DNA from 4 places in the Shewanella bicestrii genome. Region 2 is predicted to be linked to each of the others. Evidence: predicted binding sites of a transcription regulator. Region 2 holds the regulator's gene; each other region holds the start of a gene.
What was found. The regulator sigma-54, encoded in region 2, starts transcription at its own class of promoters, with help from an activator protein. The targets are predictions, from matches to a motif close to GTTGGCACGNNNNTNGNNT.
Positions count from the first base shown of each region.

Region 1: the regulator sigma-54 is predicted to act here: its motif matches at 2,548-2,566, upstream of CF168_RS16560 (nitric-oxide reductase large subunit).
Region 3: the regulator sigma-54 is predicted to act here: its motif matches at 2,347-2,365, upstream of CF168_RS06635 (BON domain-containing protein).
Region 4: the regulator sigma-54 is predicted to act here: its motif matches at 1,582-1,600, upstream of CF168_RS03130 (P-II family nitrogen regulator).

Region 1 is NZ_CP022358.1:3,783,592-3,788,176, reverse strand. Features, by position in the region: gene norR (nitric oxide reductase transcriptional regulator NorR) at 1-24, opposite strand, end outside; gene CF168_RS16560 (nitric-oxide reductase large subunit) at 218-2,503, opposite strand; gene CF168_RS16555 (potassium/proton antiporter) at 3,124-4,585, shown strand, end outside.
Region 2 is NZ_CP022358.1:3,971,675-3,976,259, reverse strand. Features, by position in the region: gene rapZ (RNase adapter RapZ) at 1-535, opposite strand, end outside; gene ptsN (PTS IIA-like nitrogen regulatory protein PtsN) at 532-975, opposite strand; gene hpf (ribosome hibernation promoting factor) at 978-1,265, opposite strand; gene CF168_RS17435 (RNA polymerase factor sigma-54) at 1,294-2,769, opposite strand; gene lptB (LPS export ABC transporter ATP-binding protein) at 2,875-3,606, opposite strand; gene lptA (lipopolysaccharide transport periplasmic protein LptA) at 3,603-4,154, opposite strand; gene lptC (LPS export ABC transporter periplasmic protein LptC) at 4,141-4,585, opposite strand, start outside.
Region 3 is NZ_CP022358.1:1,515,606-1,520,190, forward strand. Features, by position in the region: gene CF168_RS06620 (histidine phosphatase family protein) at 1-98, shown strand, start outside; gene CF168_RS06625 (hypothetical protein) at 264-1,073, shown strand; gene CF168_RS06630 (DUF3224 domain-containing protein) at 1,198-1,614, shown strand; gene CF168_RS06635 (BON domain-containing protein) at 1,764-2,312, opposite strand; gene CF168_RS22295 (hypothetical protein) at 2,416-2,577, opposite strand; gene CF168_RS06640 (hypothetical protein) at 2,585-3,049, opposite strand; gene CF168_RS06645 (sigma-54 interaction domain-containing protein) at 3,303-4,585, shown strand, end outside.
Region 4 is NZ_CP022358.1:696,193-700,777, forward strand. Features, by position in the region: gene CF168_RS03120 (DUF1566 domain-containing protein) at 1-729, shown strand, start outside; gene CF168_RS03125 (hydrolase) at 780-1,322, opposite strand; gene CF168_RS03130 (P-II family nitrogen regulator) at 1,647-1,985, shown strand; gene CF168_RS03135 (ammonium transporter) at 1,996-3,246, shown strand; gene CF168_RS03140 (hypothetical protein) at 3,363-3,710, shown strand; gene CF168_RS03145 (tetratricopeptide repeat protein) at 3,829-4,585, shown strand, end outside.

The DNA.
Region 1 (4,585 bases), 190 kb from region 2:
AAGGTCGGTTTGACTAAGGGCCATAAAAACTCCTGCAGCGAGGCTTCCCTGATTTATACCATTGATTGTTATATTGACACAGGTTATTTAGACACTGCTAACCATTAATGCGGTATGGCTATAAAAGTGTGGTGGACGATAAACGGCGCAAGCTATAAAAAATCGGCAACCAAGGTGCCTAAACGACACCTTGGTCAGACCGGATTAATCGCTGTGGTTAGTGATTTGTTTGTAAGACTTCCTGTTGCAGTTTGGCAGGTTTATTCAGGGCTTTTCTGATCAAATCGAGCAAGAAGGTGCCCATTAAGAGACCACCGATACTGAAGATGACATCCCCAAACATGCGCATCCAAACCAGTCTTTCAACCAGCGGACTATGGATCACTTCTGGCGAGCGGGCGAACCAATATCCATGGTCGATGACCGCAAAAAACTGCGTAATCCCCACGGGTAATAACGACATGAACACCATAGCCGCTAGGCCAATATTGAGGCTCCAGAAGGCGCCTTTGAGCATTTTGTCATTCCACTGCATATTGCCGGTGAGGCCCCGCAGACAGAAGAGCATCAAGCCCATACCGAGCATACCGTAAACCCCCATAAAGGCGGCGTGACCATGGGTGGCCGTGGTGTTTAATCCTTGAATGTAATAGAGCGAGATTGGTGGATTGATTAAGAAGCCCAGCATACCGGCACCGACCAAGTTCCAAAACGCGGTAGCCACAAAGAACATAATCGCCCAGTGATAACGTTGCATCCAGCCACTGGCTTTACGCAGGCGGTAGGTTTCCATGGCTTCAAAACCAATAATGGCGAGGGGAACAACTTCTAAGGCGGAGAAGATGGCGCCCCAAGCGATTACCGAGGTCGGTGTGCCAGTAAAGTAGAGGTGGTGTAAGGTGCCAATCAATCCACCGGTTAAGAAGATCACCGTTGTAAATAACACCGCACCGTTGGCACTGCGGCCGCGGATTAACCCTAAACGTACTAACATCAAGGCGATAACAGCGGTGGCAAAGGTTTCGAAGAAGCCCTCAACCCACAGGTGTACTACCCACCAACGCCAGTATTCTGCAATCGCTAAATTGACGTGTTTACCCATAAAGAGGCCGGCGCCATAGAACAGACCAATCGCCACGCAGGAGGCATAGAGTACCCAAATAACAGGGCGCATCTCGCCTTGAATTTTGAGTGCGGGTTTGATGGCTGCAGTGACTAAGGCAAGCCAAATCAATAATCCAACGAGGAGTAAGATTTGCCATACTCGGCCAAGATCTATGTACTCATATCCTTGATGACCAAAGAGGAAGTTCATATCGAGGTCAAAATACTGCTGTACCCCAATCCATTCGCCCGCCATCGAGCCAAGCACTACGACCACTAAGGCAACCCAGAGTACGTTAACGCCAAGACGTTGATATTTCGGCTCATAACCCGATAAGGCGGGAGCAATATACAGCCCAGTGCCTAACCAGGCCGTGGCAATCCAAAACACTGCTAATTGGGTGTGCCAGGTGCGAGTGACTGAGTAGGGCAGTATTTCTGAAATCGGTAAACCATAAAATTCTTGGCCTTCTACCGCATAGTGGGCAGTGATCCCGCCGAGTAAAATTTGCAGTAAAAACAGGCCAATTGCCGTGATGAAGTATTTGCCGACGGCTTTTTGTGAGGCGGTTGGTTTAGTGAAAAACAGCGGATCTTGCTCCGAAGGCTTGGGCAGGCTTTCGTGTTTACCGCTCGCATGGTGCCAGATCAATCCGCCAATCCCCGCAATTAAGGTCACAATACTGAGTATCGACCAGACGATATTATCCGAGGTTGGTGTATTGCCTAACTGGGGATCGAAGGGCCAGTTATTGGTGTAGGTATAGGGGGCATCGGGGCGTTCAGTGATTGCCGCCCAGGCTCCCCAAAAGAGGAACGCATTGAGTTGTTCGCGGCGGGCAAGATCGGGCACTGTACCCTCTTTCATGGCGTATTGTTCACGAAGATGACTAAGCTCCGGATCGCTCCCAAACAGGGATAGATAATGCTGCTCGACCCTGTTAATCGCTTCGATACGAGTGCTAGACAAGCGAATAAGCACTGTGCCATCGGCCTGTGGTTCGACGCTGTTATGGCGTAAATCTTCCCTTAATGCCTGCTCAAGCCCAGACTTTTGTTGAGAGTTTAATTGGGCGAACGGCGTTTGATATTGCTGCTCTGCGCGAATATCGAGCCAAGCTTCGGCTTCTCTGTGTAACCAGTCGGCGGTCCAATCTGGGGCGACATAAGAGCCATGTCCCCAAACCGACCCCAGTTGATGGCCGCCCATGGAGCGCCAGACCAATTGGCCCTGTTCGATATCATTTTCGCTAAACACAACCTGACCATTTACATCCGTAAATGCATTGGGTATCGGCGGTTTTTCCCGATAAATTTCACTGCCTATGCTCAGCAGGACAGTGAATGAAGCAATCAGCACAACTAACAGTGCGATAGCGGTGAGTTTTTGTTTGCTCATAAGTCTCCTTGATGCAACGTCATTTTGATACGTTTCACCTGCTATTGCGTAATACGTGCCAAATATTTTTGTTGTTGAAAATAAAGGGAAATACAAGTTTTGTGTTATGGTGTATTGTCTTTTTGATACTGAATTTTATTGTCGATATGACACTTGTTGTCTTTATGACAGCTTTAAGGGCTTGAATGTCGATAACACAATGAAAAAGGGGATTTTATCTATGCTTTCAAGTTATTGCGGAGTTAATGGGATTTAAGTCGGCATTGGGAAGATACAGTGCATTTTTATATGGTTATCCCCACCATTTAGGCTATATGCGGTGAGTTTGTATGGAATAGGTTTTTAAAATGTATTGATAAATAAAGATTTTATCTTGTTTATGGGGATTAGGTTATGTTCAGTAGGTATTTTTGCTTGTACTGGTTTTTATATAAAAGTTAGTCAAAATGGCCTATTACTGAGGATTTTAATGTAGATGTTTGAAATTTAATATTTAAAACTCCATTAATTTGCATTTTTTATGCTAGTATAGAAACACAAAAATTTTCAACTGAGTCATTTTTAATCTAGGTGATTTCTTTATCGTTTAACTAAACACTCTTGTATTTAAGGAGGCATGTGTGGATGCAGATTCCATCAATAGTTTTTTTCTGATCGGTGCCTTGCTTGCCGCTGTGAGTGTTTTGTTAAGTCCCGTGTCTTCGCGCTTGGGTATCCCTATCTTATTAATTTTCCTCGCAGTAGGGATTTTAGCTGGGGAAGATGGTCCCGGCGGCATTCTGTTTGACGACTACTCAACCGCTTATCTTGTCAGTAACTTAGCCTTAGCCATTATCTTGCTAGATGGCGGTATGCGCACGCGGGTTGCAAGCTTTAGGGTGGCACTCTGGCCAGCATTGTCGCTGGCGACCTTCGGGGTCGCTATCACTACCAGCATCACAGGTGTGATGGCCGCGTGGTTATTTGATTTACACTGGCTACAAGGTTTGTTGGTGGGGGCAATTGTCGGCTCCACCGATGCGGCGGCGGTATTCTCACTATTAAAGGGGCGTAGCTTAAACGAGCGTGTTGGCGCGACGCTGGAAATTGAATCGGGTAGCAACGACCCTATGGCGGTGTTTTTAACCGTAACTCTGATTGCCATCCTCGCGAATGTGGACGCCGAGCTATCCGCAAGCTTTATGCTGATAAGCTTTATCAAGCAGTTTGGCTTGGGGATTTTCCTCGGCCTCGGTGGCGGTTGGCTGCTGTGGAAGTTGGTTAATTTAAGCAAACTTGCCGAAGGCTTGTATTCGATTTTAGTGCTCAGTGGCGGCCTGATGATTTATGCCGCGTCGAATAAACTGGGCGGCAGCGGCATCCTGTCGATTTACTTAGTCGGTTTATTCCTTGGCAACAAGCCTACCCGTGGTCGCCATTCAATCTTAAACGTGTTGGATGGCATGACCTGGGTCAGTCAAATCGGTATGTTCCTCGTATTAGGGCTACTGCTCACACCGTCTGACTTGTTGGATATTTGGCTGCCGGGTTTGGCATTAGCCTTTGGAATGATCCTGTTTGCCAGGCCGTTAGCCGTTTGGCTCAGCTTGTTGCCCTTTAAGAGTTTTAGCAGTCGTGACCGTTGGTTTATCTCGTGGGTTGGGCTTCGCGGCGCCGTGCCGATTATTTTAGCCGTATTCCCTATGATGGCGGGATTACCGGGCGCTCAGCTGTACTTTAACTTGGCATTCTTCGTGGTGTTAGTGTCACTGCTAGTGCAAGGGGCGTCACTCACCACAGCGGCGCGTTTAGCTAAGGTGGAGTTGCCGCCTAAGCCATTACCGATTTCACGCTCTGGGGTCGAAATTTACCCGAGCAGCGAGTGGGAAGTGTTTGTGTACCATCTGAGTGAAAACAAATGGTGTATCGGCGAGCCGCTTAAACGTCTCTCTATGCCGGATGGCACGCGGATTGCGGCGGTATTTCGCCAAAACACACTGTTGCATCCATCGGGCAGTACCTGTCTAGAAGCGGGGGATATTTTGTGCGTGCTCGGGCAAGAGAAGAGCCTAGAGGCCTTGAGTAACCTCTTTAGTCAGGCGC
Region 2 (4,585 bases):
AGTCGGCTTCGGTTGGCATACCATGCTTAAAACCGAAGGACTCGAAGTTGATCACCAGTTCCTTATCGACACTGCCAAGCAGGATTTGCCGTACTTGGTCGCTGAGTTCATAGATATTCAGATTTGAGGTATCTATGTAGTGATCCATCTGCTGTGACAGGGGCTCGAGCAATTTGCCTTCAAGTTTGATGGCTTCTTGCAGTGATACTCGGCTCTTAGATAAGGGATGTAAGCGCCGAGTCTCGCTGTAGCGCTTTAACAGTACTTTATCGCTGGAATTTAAGAAGAAGCTGGTAAGTTCAGTGCCCTCTGGCAGGCTTGCGAGCTGTTTGACGAGTACCTTGTCTTGCTCCGGCAGGTTACGTACGTCAACGCTGATGGCGACGAGATCGTTACTGCCCTTGAGCTGTTCGAGTAAGCTGCCAATCAGCGGCAACGGAAGATTATCGACACAATAATAGCCGAGATCTTCAAGCACTCTTAGTGCGACCGATTTGCCTGAGCCTGAGCGCCCTGACACTATGACCAGTTTCATCCAGTGATTACCTGATAGAGTTCCGTTTCATCATGCGTCTTGCGCAATTGCTTCAATATTTGTTTGTCGCTGAGCTTTTCAGCCATGCAGGACAAAGTGCTTAAGTGCTGTTGACATTGGTCAGCAGGCACCAGCAGCGCAAATAAAATGTCGACAGGTTGTTTATCGATAGCATCAAAGGCTATCGGCTCCTCACATTTCACCAATATGGCTATGGGTTGTGTTATATCGGTTAATCGGCCATGTGGAATGGCGATGCCGTTACCTATACCTGTGCTCCCCATCTTTTCGCGCGCCACTAGGCTTTCGAAGATCTCTTGAGATGAGAGGGTGGGGTACTGGGCAGCGGCTAAGTCGCTGATAAGTTCCAGTACCTTTTTCTTACTGCCCGGAGTGGCGCAGGTCGTGCATTCCGGCCGCAGTATGGTACGAAGTTCCATTGCTAGTGTTTTGTTAACTTCTCTTTGTGTTTAATAACCTGACGATCAAGCTTGTCGATCAGGACGTCTATGGCAGCATACATATCTGCATGCTCTGAAGTCGCGAAGACTTCACCACCGGTGAGGTTGATTCTCGCTTCGGCAATTTGTTGCATTTTCTCAACATTGAGCACAACGTGCACATTATTGATCTGTTCGAAATGACGTTCAAGTTTTGAAAACTTTTCCTCAACATAAGCCCGTAACGATTCAGTAATCTCGATATGGTGTCCACTCAGGTTTATTTGCATATAAACGTCCTCCGATTTCCACTTTAGGCTATAAACTTTTACGCTGATTGGAAGGGGGAATAAGCATCGCTTCTCGGTACTTCGCAATGGTTCTGCGCGCAACGTTAATTCCCTGTTCTGCCAGAAGCTGTGCCATCTTGCTGTCGCTTAATGGTTTTTTCTGGTTTTCCGCTGCAACCAGTTTCTTAATGAAGGCTCTGATTGCCGTGGATGAGCACTCACCGCCATCATCAGTCCCGACGTGGCTTGAGAAGAAATATTTTAGTTCAAAAAGTCCCTTTGGGGTATGCATGTATTTTTGTGTCGTCACCCGTGAAATGGTGGACTCATGCATCTCTACCGCCTCGGCGATATCGTTCAGGACCATAGGTTTCATGGCTTCTTCACCGTATTCGAAGAAGCCCTGTTGATATTGCACTATGCAGTTTGCCACCTTGAGCAGTGTTTCGTTACGGCTTTCAAGGCTTTTGATAAACCACTTGGCTTCTTGCAGATGCCCGCGGATAAATTGGCTATCGGCTTGGCTTTTGGTGCTACGCGCCATGGCTGCATATTGCTGATTAACATTGATTTTTGGCATGTAATCTGGATTTAACTCGACCACCCAGCGACCGTTTTTCTTCGATACCGATACATCGGGGATGACATATTCTTCATCAACAGGGGTGATGAGCAAACCGGGGCGAGGGTTTAAGGTTTGGATCAGCGCTATGCTGTCCCTTAACTCGTCCTCTTTAAGTTTGGTCTTACGCATCAACAACCTAAAGTCGCGGGCAGCGATCAGATCTAAATGATCTTTGATCAACATGCGGGCGTTTTCGAGGTGTGGGGTATCCGGCGAAAAATGGGAGAGTTGGATAAGCAGACATTCGCTTAAATCCCTTGCGGCGACACCAACGGGATCGAAGTGTTGAATACGCTTAAGTACTGCTTCGACTTCATCCAGTTCTATCTCAGGATTGCCCATGGCCTCGAGGATATCTTCAGTACTTTGAGTGAGATAACCTTGATCGTCGATGGCATCAATAATCGCGGTGGCGATGGCTAAATCGGTTTCAGAGAAGGGCGTGAGGTTTTTCTGCCATTCTAAATGCTCGTACAGGCCTTCACTGGTTTCCCCTTGGAAGGGCATGTCATCTTCACGGCTGGCGCCAGAACCTGAGTTTGGCGAGGCGGTAAAGACTTCATCCCAGGTAGTATCCATGGGCAGTTCTTCGGGCAGGGATTCTTTGGTCAACGACTCGGCAATGTCCACGGTGGAATTGTCTTGTTCCTGTGGCAGGGCCGTTGTTTCGCTAAAGTCGGTATCGGCGATATCTTGCTTACGTTCGGTAGGCGCGTCGAATTGCTCCTCTTCCAGCTCGAGAAGAGGATTAGAGTCTAAGGCTTGCTGGATCTCTTGCTGCAGTTCCAATGACGACAATTGCAACAGACGAATGGCCTGTTGGAGTTGTGGCGTCATGGTTAACTGTTGACCCAGTTTGAGCTGGAGTGACGCTTTCATGTTACCGCTGATCCCTACGTTATTATTTTGAATTTAGGCCGCTTGTTATCATATTGATGGCGCTTATAAGCCAAAATTCAAGGCTAATTGGCTCTGTTTCAGTAACTATAGCCTGAATTGTTCACCTAAGTACACAGCCCTAACTTGCTGATTGTCTAAGATCTCTGCGGGAGTTCCTTCGGCAATCAGGTTTCCGTGACTAACAATGTAGGCATGTTCACAGACGTCTAAGGTCTCGCGCACATTGTGGTCTGTGATCAGTACCCCAAGGCCTCGGCTCTTGAGTTGTTCGATGATTTTCTTGATATCGATAACCGAAATCGGGTCGACACCGGCGAAGGGTTCATCGAGCAGAATAAACTTAGGATTGGCCGCTAAGGCGCGGGCAATTTCGACACGGCGACGTTCACCGCCCGATAACGACATGCCTTGGCTATCGCGAATATGGGTGATATGGAACTCTTCGAGCAGATGTTCCAGCTCTTCTTCGCGTTGATCGCGATTGAGCTCTTTACGGGTTTGCAGTACCGCCATGATATTGTCGTGCACGGTCAGCTTGCGAAAGATACTGGCTTCCTGTGGCAGGTAACCAATGCCTTTACGGGCGCGCAGGTGCATGGGATCGGCGGTTAAATCATCATCGTCGATAAAGATATGGCCTTTATCGCTTTTAACTAAGCCCACGACCATATAAAAGGTGGTGGTTTTACCCGCGCCGTTTGGGCCGAGTAGGCCGACGACTTGACCCGTTTTCACCGTCAGGCAGACATCTTTCACAACCTGACGACTCTTATAACTCTTAGCGAGATTCTGTGCTTTTAAGGTGATTTGGGTCATTTAGAGTCCTGTTTTTTCACAGGTTTGTCCGCGGGCTGGTTCTTGATCTCTTCCTGATAGTTATCAGGTTGAATAATGGTAATCACGCGATCATCACCGCTACCCGTACTCTCAGCGATCAATTTTTGCTGAATAATATCGTAACGGATGAGGTTACCCGTCACTTGGCTACCCGCTTGGTCTAGGCTCGCTGAGCCCGTCAAAGTTAGGGTGCGGGTCGCCATTTCGTAGCGAATTTCTTTCGCGCTCGCTGAAGCTGGGCGTCCATCGTCGAGGATCTGGCTATACGTCGCAGGATTACCGGTTGCCACTAAAATCTTGCTGTTTTCCCCTTCGGCAGAAAATGCACGTAGTTGATCTGCATGGATTTTGATCGATCCTTGGGTGACTTCAACCGGACCGAAGAAAATGATCTGGTTGTTTTTAATGTCCGCAGTTTGGCTAACGGCTTTAATTTTCACTTCTTGCTGTAAGTCACCAACCTTGGCGAAGGCGCTCATGCTGGTGATTAGCATTAGGCCGGCAAGTAATATGTTATTTTGCTTCATAGGTTCCTACTACCTGACTGGTCAATTGCACTTCCTGCGCGTTAAGGTCGGCATAAAGGCCTTGCCCTTGAATATTAAAATCTTTCCCTGTGACGTAAATGATGCGGTCAGAGGTCATTATCATAGTGTTGAGATCGAGTTCTAAAAAACTGGTGGACAATGTCTGTATGGGTTCACCAGGGCTGATGGCATCGATAATAACATTATTTTCTAATACAACCTTGCCGGTATCTTTATTGAGTCGACCTTGGTCGGCTCGGATCTGCCATTTTGCTTTACCTTGGTCGGGATAGACAAGATAGACGGGCTCAGTAAAGTCGGTTTGGTTTTTCAGCTCATAGTGTTCCATGTGCTTTGCCGTGACGCGACTGTTAACTTGCCCTTGCTCATTAAACTCAATGCTGCGCAGATCTTCGATAATGTAATCGGGT
Region 3 (4,585 bases), 2.3 Mb from region 2:
CTAATCTGGATTATCAGGCGCTATGGTCGCAGGAGATGCCGCAGGACGCCTTTTTTAAGCTTGAAGATGGCAAGGTGACCAAAATTCAGTGCCTATGAGTGGAGCGGGCAAGATTAGCTGAACTTAACCTGACAAATTGCCAAATAGTGTTATTTTTTTACACTTTTCCCGCTCCGCTTTGACTCAGTATCTGTAATACTGCTCCGACATTCACAGAGCTTGAGTTAGGTAAAAAGCGCGAGTAAAGCGCATTGGGGGAGCGGATGAGTATGTTTGTTAAATTAACGATAGCGGCGACTGTCCTTGTGCTCAGTATTCTAGCCGCGGGCATTTATCGTTTTAACATGACCAATGATGATATCTACATGGTCATGGAAGATGGACAAGTACTGCAATACGATGAGGCCATGGCGCAGGCCGATGCGAAGGCAAAAGCCAAAGAGGCGGCATTATCTTCCAGCGAAGATGCCATCGAATCTGTGGTGCCAAGTGAGGTCAAACCGGTGGCGAATGCCTCCGAGGTGATGCTGAAACTCTTTAGTTTGAATACGGCCAATCCCTTTGAAGTAAAGCTGCCCGATAGCCAACTGCCAGTGGTATTGACGCACTTTATTAAAATCAAGCAAACGGAATTTGCGCTGGGGGATTATCAACAAGGTGAAGAAAAGGGTCGGGTATTGCTGGATTATATGCGGATTACGCCGCTTAATTTTGACCCAGCATTAGAGCCTGATACCCAAAGCGATGCGCCATTGCAGGACGATCCTAAGCAGCAAACCATGCCTTTTGTGGCGCCTTATATCGTCACGAATCAAGGTTCGGGGGTATTTTGGTACCTTGGCTTGTTTAGCTTAGATTATGCTCAAAATCGATTAGTGCACTTAGGCAGTGTGTTTATTGGCGATCGTATCGAAGTCGATAATATCGAGCCTGTGTATCCCTTTGAGGCGCCATATAAAGTCGCCATCACCTACCGTGACAGGGCGGCGGGCCAACCTATGGCAGAGGAGCCTAAGGTGGCGAAAACCCTTGAAGTCGGTGTGAGTGAGTCGGAAATCAAAGCACTGCATTAGGTTTATATCTGGGCTTATGCTAAGTTAATTTTACCTCAGCTACGGCTGAGGTATTTATTTCACCTAGCGGCTGGGAAAGCTAAGGTTTTGGCATAAAGCATAAAATTAAAACAAGGAGCGAGTCATGGAAATGACCAAAGTCACGGGCAAATTTGATGTTAAGCTCAATCCCGAGAGTGCCTATGCCACAGGTGTAGGCGGGGTGAACTTGGGCAGAATGACCTTAGATAAAAGCTTTTATGGTGAGCTTGAAGCCCGCAGCCAAGGCGAAATGCTCAGTGCCATGACAGCGGTAAAAGGCTCGGCAGGATACGTGGCGATAGAGCAAGTCGTAGGTAAATTGTGCGGCAGGCAGGGCAGTTTTGTGCTGCAACATTTTGGCATTATGACCGATGGGCAAAACCGTTTACACCTTGAGGTTGTCCCCCATTCTGGCGCGGGTGAACTCGTTGGGTTATATGGCACTATGGCGATAAGCATCGAAAATGGCCAACATTTTTATGAATTTAGCTTCTGCCTCGAACAGGAAGCCGAAGCCTAAGGCATGATGAACATAACATCGCGCCAATAAAACAAAACCAGCCGAAGCTGGTTTTGTGGTTTTTGCCCGAGTGACTAATACCAACAGCTGAGTTACCAACAGCTGAGTTATCAAGAGCTGAATTAGCAAGGGCTGAATGGTCGGGACCATTATGAGGTTTTGACTTTGATTTTATCGACGACCTTTTTCACATCATCGGTATTTTTAGCAATGGTCAGGACTAATTGACGCTCGGCATCGCTAGCCACTTCACCCTGTAAGGTCACTACGCCATCGGCAACGTCGACGTTAATTTGGGTGCCCGATACGTCGGTCGAGAACAACAGACGGGTTTTTACGACCGTTGCGACCTTAGAGTCGGTTAAGGTCTTCACCACCTCATTGGTGCCTTCGTCTTCTTTCATCACGGTTAACTTGTTATCGACCCCTTTTACGCCATCTAAGCTTTTGATGAGCTCAGCGGCGAGCGCCTTATCGACACTGCTCTCCACTTGACCGGTTAAGGTGACATGACCGTTTTTCACGTCGGTCATAATGTCAAAGGAGTTGAGGTTAGTATTGAGCAACAAAGTCGTTTCGGCCTTGCCATCTAGCCAAGCATCTTTGGCATCGTCTTTCCAATCCTGTGCGGCGGCCACATTTAAACTGATAGAACCGACAAGTAAGGTGGTTAAAGCTAAAGTTGTCGTGTTTTTCATAATGATATCCTCCGTTGTTATCTCGAAGGAACTAAAGCGTGAATCGTGCCAATGTTTTTATCCTACTGATTTTAAATATAATTAATTGGATTGGCGCCCTGTTTTAGGTGTTTGGCTCAATCGGCAAATCGGCGCTTTTTACCGACAAAATGTAAATATTACCGAGGGTGATTAAGCGGTTTGGCTTAAGTGGGATAGGCGTTAAGCTCAAATAGATCGCAGGCAACAAAAACGCGGCTCTGTTAGCCGCGTTATTGGATGGCATGGCCGCCTTACTGGGCTTGGCTACGCAGGTGTAAGGTATCCAAATGGATTTGTAGCCAGGCAATATCCTCGGCCAATTGGCTGATTAACCTTGGGTGATTGGCTTTTTTAATTAGCTGTTTGAGGTGATTAAGGCGCTGACGCTCAAGCTCGCAGAGCACGGCGAGGGCATCGGCGAGTTGCTGTTTAATAAGTAAAGCATCGACATCGGCATAGGGCCGAGTCTGTGATGGAGGCACCGAATGCTGGCCCATTTGTTGTAATGATTGGGTGAGCAATTGCTTAAATCGCGCCAGCATCCCTTGATACGTCTTGATTTGGGCAATAAAAATGCGTTTAAGGCTGTAGTCATCGACAGTGGTATTGGCCCGAGTATAAAAATCCACGCCGGTTTGGGTCAGCTCGATTAACTCATTAACCAGCTTAATATCGGCGCTCAACTCGGTCTGATGTTGCGCAACATTAGACGTCATAACGACCTCCTGTGGTAGTTTGGGCTGCTCCGCCGACACGGATTGCCCAACATTTTATGGAAATTTCAGTTTCATTCAGCTTCTATGCATATTTCGTTCACTTTTTAATGATAAGTTAATGGATTGATTTAACTGATGATATTTATCCATTGTCGCCAGTGCCTCGCTTATTATCGGCAACTCTTACCGTTGAGATTGTTAAAATTTCACGGCTGGCATACAGTGGTGCTTCATTCACAGGGAGTGGCACAAGATGATCCGACCAACGCTTTTCTATCATCTACAGGACTTCGAGACCGAGCAGGCATTAGTACAGCTCGAGGGCGCGCAGACCTACAACAAGCTACGCAGTACCGATGATTTATCTTGGATTAGTCAGCTGGAGGCCAATCGTATCGATGTGGCGATCATTGAGCTGCCCCGTCTAAGCCGTGAAGATTATTTAGCCTTACTCGAGTCCAGCGCCATTGCGGATGTGGAGTTTATTTTTCTCTCCGATGGCCTGCCGAATCCTCACCTCGATAAACTCTTGTCCAAATACGCGGGCTACCATTTCCGTAAGCCCATCGATATGTCGTTGCTGTGCGAAACCTTAGCGGATTTTGCCCAGCATTTAGTTGCCAATACTTCGACGCGCATTCGTCCCTTTGCCAGCGAATTAGACCAATATGGTCTGCTGGTGGGCTCCTCATTACCTATGCACCGTTTGTATCGCACTATCCGCCGCGTGTCGGCCGCCGAGAGCAATGTGTTGATTATCGGTGAGAGTGGCGCGGGTAAAGAACTGGTCGCCAATACCATTCACTTAGCCAGCCCGCGGGTGAATAAGCCCTATATTGCGATTAACTGCGGCGCCTTGAGCCCAGAATTGGTTGATAGTGAACTCTTCGGCCATGTAAAAGGCTCTTTCACTGGCGCGAATCGCGATCATCAAGGGGTATTTGAGCAGGCCGAAGGCGGCACCTTATTTCTCGATGAAGTCACCGAAATGCCCCTAGAGCATCAAGTTAAGCTGTTAAGAGTGCTCGAAAATAATGAATATCGTCCCGTCGGCAGCCCTAAGGTGCTCAAGGCAAATGTGCGTATTGTGGCGGCGACAAACCGCGATCCTTTAGTGGCGATTGAGCAAGGACAACTGCGGGAAGATTTGTACTTTCGCTTAGCGCATTTCCCCATTCAAGTGCCGCCATTGCGGGAGCGTGGGGAAGATATTGTCGGACTTGCGAAGCATTTTCTGGCCTATCGCAATGCGGCAGAAAAACAGAGTAAAGTGTTCTCGCCCTCAAGTTTAGAGGCGATTGCGGCCCACGCTTGGCCGGGGAATGTGCGCGAGTTAAAGCATGCTATCGAGCGCGCTTATATTCTGGCGGACCATGAGATTACCCCTGAGCATTTACAGCTTACGCCCAGTTTGGATAAAGAGGCGACTGCAGAGGAAAATGTCGTGATCCCCCAAGGTATGCGCCTTGAGGAGCTGGAAAAAATCGCCATTTACCAAGCGCTTGAAACGAGTCTGGGCAATAAGACCGACACCGC
Region 4 (4,585 bases), 1.5 Mb from region 2:
AATCCCACTAAAATCGCCATATTCAGCAGTGCCATAGTGCTGTTGTTTTTACTGACAGAATGTCGCCAAAAAGAGCAAATTCCCCTGTGTGGCCACGTCGAAGGGACGCCAATCGATACCAGCTTTGATGGCGGCCTCGATAATAACGACCGCACTCTAGCATCAACCAACTGCCTAAAAATCAAAGCGCTTTACGATAAAAGCGATCGCCAGACGAAATGGTTTAGCAGTTCGCCCTCCATCGCCGTGATGAATGCCTTGGGTTATCTTGAACAAGATGATGCCAACAACCGTGGCGATAGCTATGCGATGACGTTTAACGTGCAAGACGAGTTTGTATTTGGCCCGAGCCGAGGCGAATACGCCCTGTTTCGTCAGGACGGTAAAGGGGTCATCTTACCCGGCAGCGAAGCAGCCAAGGGCAATGAGGCCAAGGTTGGTGTTAACGGTCAGTTTGACCGCTGGTGCCAAAAATTGGCTTCACTCGAGTTTGCAGGTAAAGACAATTGGCGCAGGCCAACAGAGCAGGAGTTAAACACTCTCTATGGGTACGGCGAGAGTCGTGCAGCCTATCAACGTGCGCAGTGGAGTTCGACAATCCCTTCTTGGTCTCGCACAGTGTATGAGACCGAATTCGAGGTCGGCATTATCTCGGTCGCCCCCAGCGGCTATAGTTTTCGCAGTTATGCCAATAGTGCCAAATTTGCTGTTTGTGTCGCCGCGTTTTGAATACTAAAGAGAGCTTGAATAAGCTCTCTTCTCGTCTCATTTAATCAGCCTTATTTAATCAACTTAATCAGCGCCTTAAATCGGTCGCCTTGGGCTTCGTGTTGCAGTTCAAATAACAGTGACTCCACATTGGTGAGAGTGGCTCCCTTGGCGGTCATCATTTGAATGCCCAGCTGTTTATTGTCAACGCTGCGGGAAGACACCGCATCGGCGACAAGATGCACAGAGTAGTGTTGGTCGAGCAGATCGCGGCAAGTTTGGTACACGCAGACGTGGGTTTCTATCCCCGCAAGCAACACTTGTTTGCGTCGAGATTTCGTGAGTGCATTGGCAAATTCATCACAATACCAACCGCTAAAATGTTGCTTGGCAATGGGCGAGCCAGTTCTTTCGAGCAAGGTTTTTAACTCTTCGGTGGTCGAGCCAAGTTTGGCGGGCAATTGCTCGAGCCAGAGGATGGGGATTTCAAACAGCTGTGCGCCTTGGATAAGTGTACTCAACTGCTGATGAAGCTTGGCTGAGTTATCCATGATCTGAGCGAGCTTTCCCTGCACATCGACGATTACGAGTACACATTCTTCGGGTTTTAACATCGGGCGTTCCTTCTGCGCGGGTGGATAAAGGCATCGTTTAGCGATTGCTCTGCTTATTTTGTGAATTGTGTGTTTTTTGCACTGTTAGTAAACCCTAATTGGGCAGCCTCACCAATAGGGCAAAGGTCGAATATGGCGTGCACTTAAATTGCTCACTAAAAGAGTGCGTCGCCCCCACGCTTGCACAAGTCTGGTGCATTTTTAATCGAACTATTCCTGGCTAATCTTTATTATTTCTTTTAAATCAATGAATTAAAATTATGGCCTGATGATTGAATTATCTTGGCTACAAGTTAATAACAATCGCGTTTTTTGGAGGTCAGGATGAAACTAGTCAGCGCTATCATCAAGCCATTTAAATTGGATGATGTCCGTGAAGCTATCGCCGGTATTGGTATTGAGGGGATGACGGTGACCGAGGTTAAAGGTTTTGGCCGTCAAAAGGGGCACACGGAGTTGTACCGTGGCGCCGAGTATCAGGTGGATTTTTTGCCAAAAGTAAAACTAGAAATTGCCACTAAAGCAGAAAATCTCGACATGCTAATTGAGGCGATTACCAGTGCGGCTCATACGGGAAAAATTGGTGACGGAAAGATTTTCGTTATCGACTTAGAACATGCCATCCGTATTCGTACGGGTGAACTCGACACTGAAGCGCTATAGGGGGCGGAAGATGGAAGAACTAACAAAATTAGGCGTGACAGTCTCTGAACTGCGCTTTGCACTCGACACCTTTTATTTTTTGATTTCAGGCGCTTTGGTTATGTGGATGGCGGCGGGTTTTGCCATGCTCGAAGCCGGCCTAGTGCGCTCTAAAAACACCACCGAAATTTTAACTAAAAACGTGGTGTTATACGCGATTGCCTGTGTGATGTACCTATTGGTTGGCTACAACATTATGTACGTCGACAATGCCGAAGGCGGTTGGTTGCCTTCACTCGGTACGCTGATTGGCTCACAAGCCGAAGATGCAAACCATGCCTTAGAATCTGACTTCTTCTTCCAAGTGGTGTTTGTGGCAACGGCGATGTCGATTGTCTCTGGCGCCGTGGCGGAGCGGATGAAGTTATGGGCTTTCCTGTTCTTCTCCGTGGTGATGACAGGCATTATCTATCCTGTTGAAGGCTACTGGACTTGGGGTAAAGGCTTTATCTCTAGCTTAGGTTTTGTGGACTTTGCGGGTAGCGGTATTGTGCATATGACAGGTGCTGCGGCGGCTATCGCTGGGGTGTTACTGCTCGGTGCTCGTAAGGGGAAATACGGCCCTAACGGCCAAGTGAATCCGATCCCAGGCTCTAACCTGCCAATGGCAACCTTAGGGATGTTTATCCTGTGGATGGGCTGGTTTGGTTTCAACGGTGGCTCACAATTAATGGTTTCAGATGCAGCCAACGCTAGCTCTGTCGCTAAAGTCTTCGTGAACACCAACACCGCGGCCGCTTTTGGTGCTATCTCTGCCCTAGTTGTGTGCAAAATGATTTGGGGTAAAGCGGACTTAACCATGATCTTAAACGGCATTCTGGCAGGCTTAGTGGCGATTACTGCCGATCCGCTGTCGCCTTCGCTGCTAATGGCTGGGGTAATTGGTGTAGTTGCTGGTGGTTTAGTGGTGTTCTCTATCGTGGGTCTGGACAGAATCAAGATCGACGACCCAGTGGGCGCGATTTCTGTGCACGGTGTTGCGGGTTTCCTCGGTTTGATGTGTGTCCCCTTATCGAATGCCGACGCCACTATCACAGCGCAATTAACTGGCGCAGCGATTATCTTCGCATGGGTATTTAGCGCGTCGTTTGCGGTGTGGTTTGTACTGAAGATGACCATGGGCATCCGTGTTTCAGAGGAAGAAGAATATAACGGTATGGATGCATCTGATTGTGGTATCGACGCTTACCCAGAGTTTGTGACTGTCAAAAGTGCAGGCTAACAGGTATTGATATCACTTGATGCCTCTAAGGGATAAGAGGATAGTAAAGCAGAGCCTAGTGCTCTGCTTTTTTTATGGGTCTTCGACTGCCATGCTGATACCACAAGGAGTGAACAATGCGCTTAATCTTTGATTCCACTGGACGACTCAGACGCACCTGTTTGCTTGGGGGCATTCTGAGTGCGCTCATAGCCTTGCCCGCTTTGGCGGGGCAAGTCGTAGTGACTCGCTCGGATGAGCCTTTCGATGCTTTTGCCGTGCGCGATCAAGTGTTGAAAGATTATGAATGGCAGGAATCTTTGCGAAGACAGGAGCAAATTCAAATTCTGCAGGCCTTGCCACTCGGTTGTATCGCGCAGGTAAAGCCTTACCCTTACTTCACTTGTGGTCAGGATAACTATCGCCCCTATCGTTATCAGCAGCAGGATGTGTATATCAAGGTTGACCCTCCGGCGCAGCGTTAACCTTTAAGCTGCCGCAATCCTTTGTGGCAGGCCATTATTTTTTGTAACCATTTTATGACGTCTTTTTGGCCAAGTGTAATAAGCTCAAATAGGAGCCTTATGGTCTGGGGGACGTATTATGATACAACTGCGCACCATCTCTAGCGGTATATTCTGCTCATTATTACTTTTACTATTATGGGGTTGCAGCTCGACAGTCCCCAAACCAAGTGATGATGAGATAGATGCCCTATTTGCAGATTCGTTATTTAAATCTGTCAGCAATATTCCTAGCGTCGAGGATATTTTCAGCCTTCCGTCCTCGGTCGCAGCTGATGTCCGGCGCGCCTACGACCGCTACAGCTTATCGACTAAAAACCCCGTCGCGGTGCATGAATGGTTAGCCAGTTATATCAATGCCAATCAGCTCGGCGGCCACAGCGATTTTCACTATCAAGATAATTTGACTCAAACCGCCAGCGAAACCTACGCCCAGCGCGCGGGGAATTGTATGTCGCTGGTGGTGATGACATCGGCACTCGCGGATGTGTTTAAAATTGGCACTGAGTTTCAGGATATTGCGATTGAACCCGTATGGGACAAACAGGGCGAGTTTTATCTGATCAACGGCCATGTCAATTTACGCTTGCTACCCGCTGAGAGCGTGCACACTGTGTATGTGTCGGCCCATGCAATTCTGGTCGACTTTATGCCCGAGCGCGCCCTGCGAGGCTACAACAAAGTGCAAATCAATCGCCAGACCTTAACCAGTATGTTCTATAACAATATGGCCGCCGAATCCTTGGTCGACGGGGATTTAGATCGCGCCTATGCGTTGATTAAAGCGGGCTTAAAATCAGGACACTTTATTCCTGCGCTCAACACCTTAGCCGTGA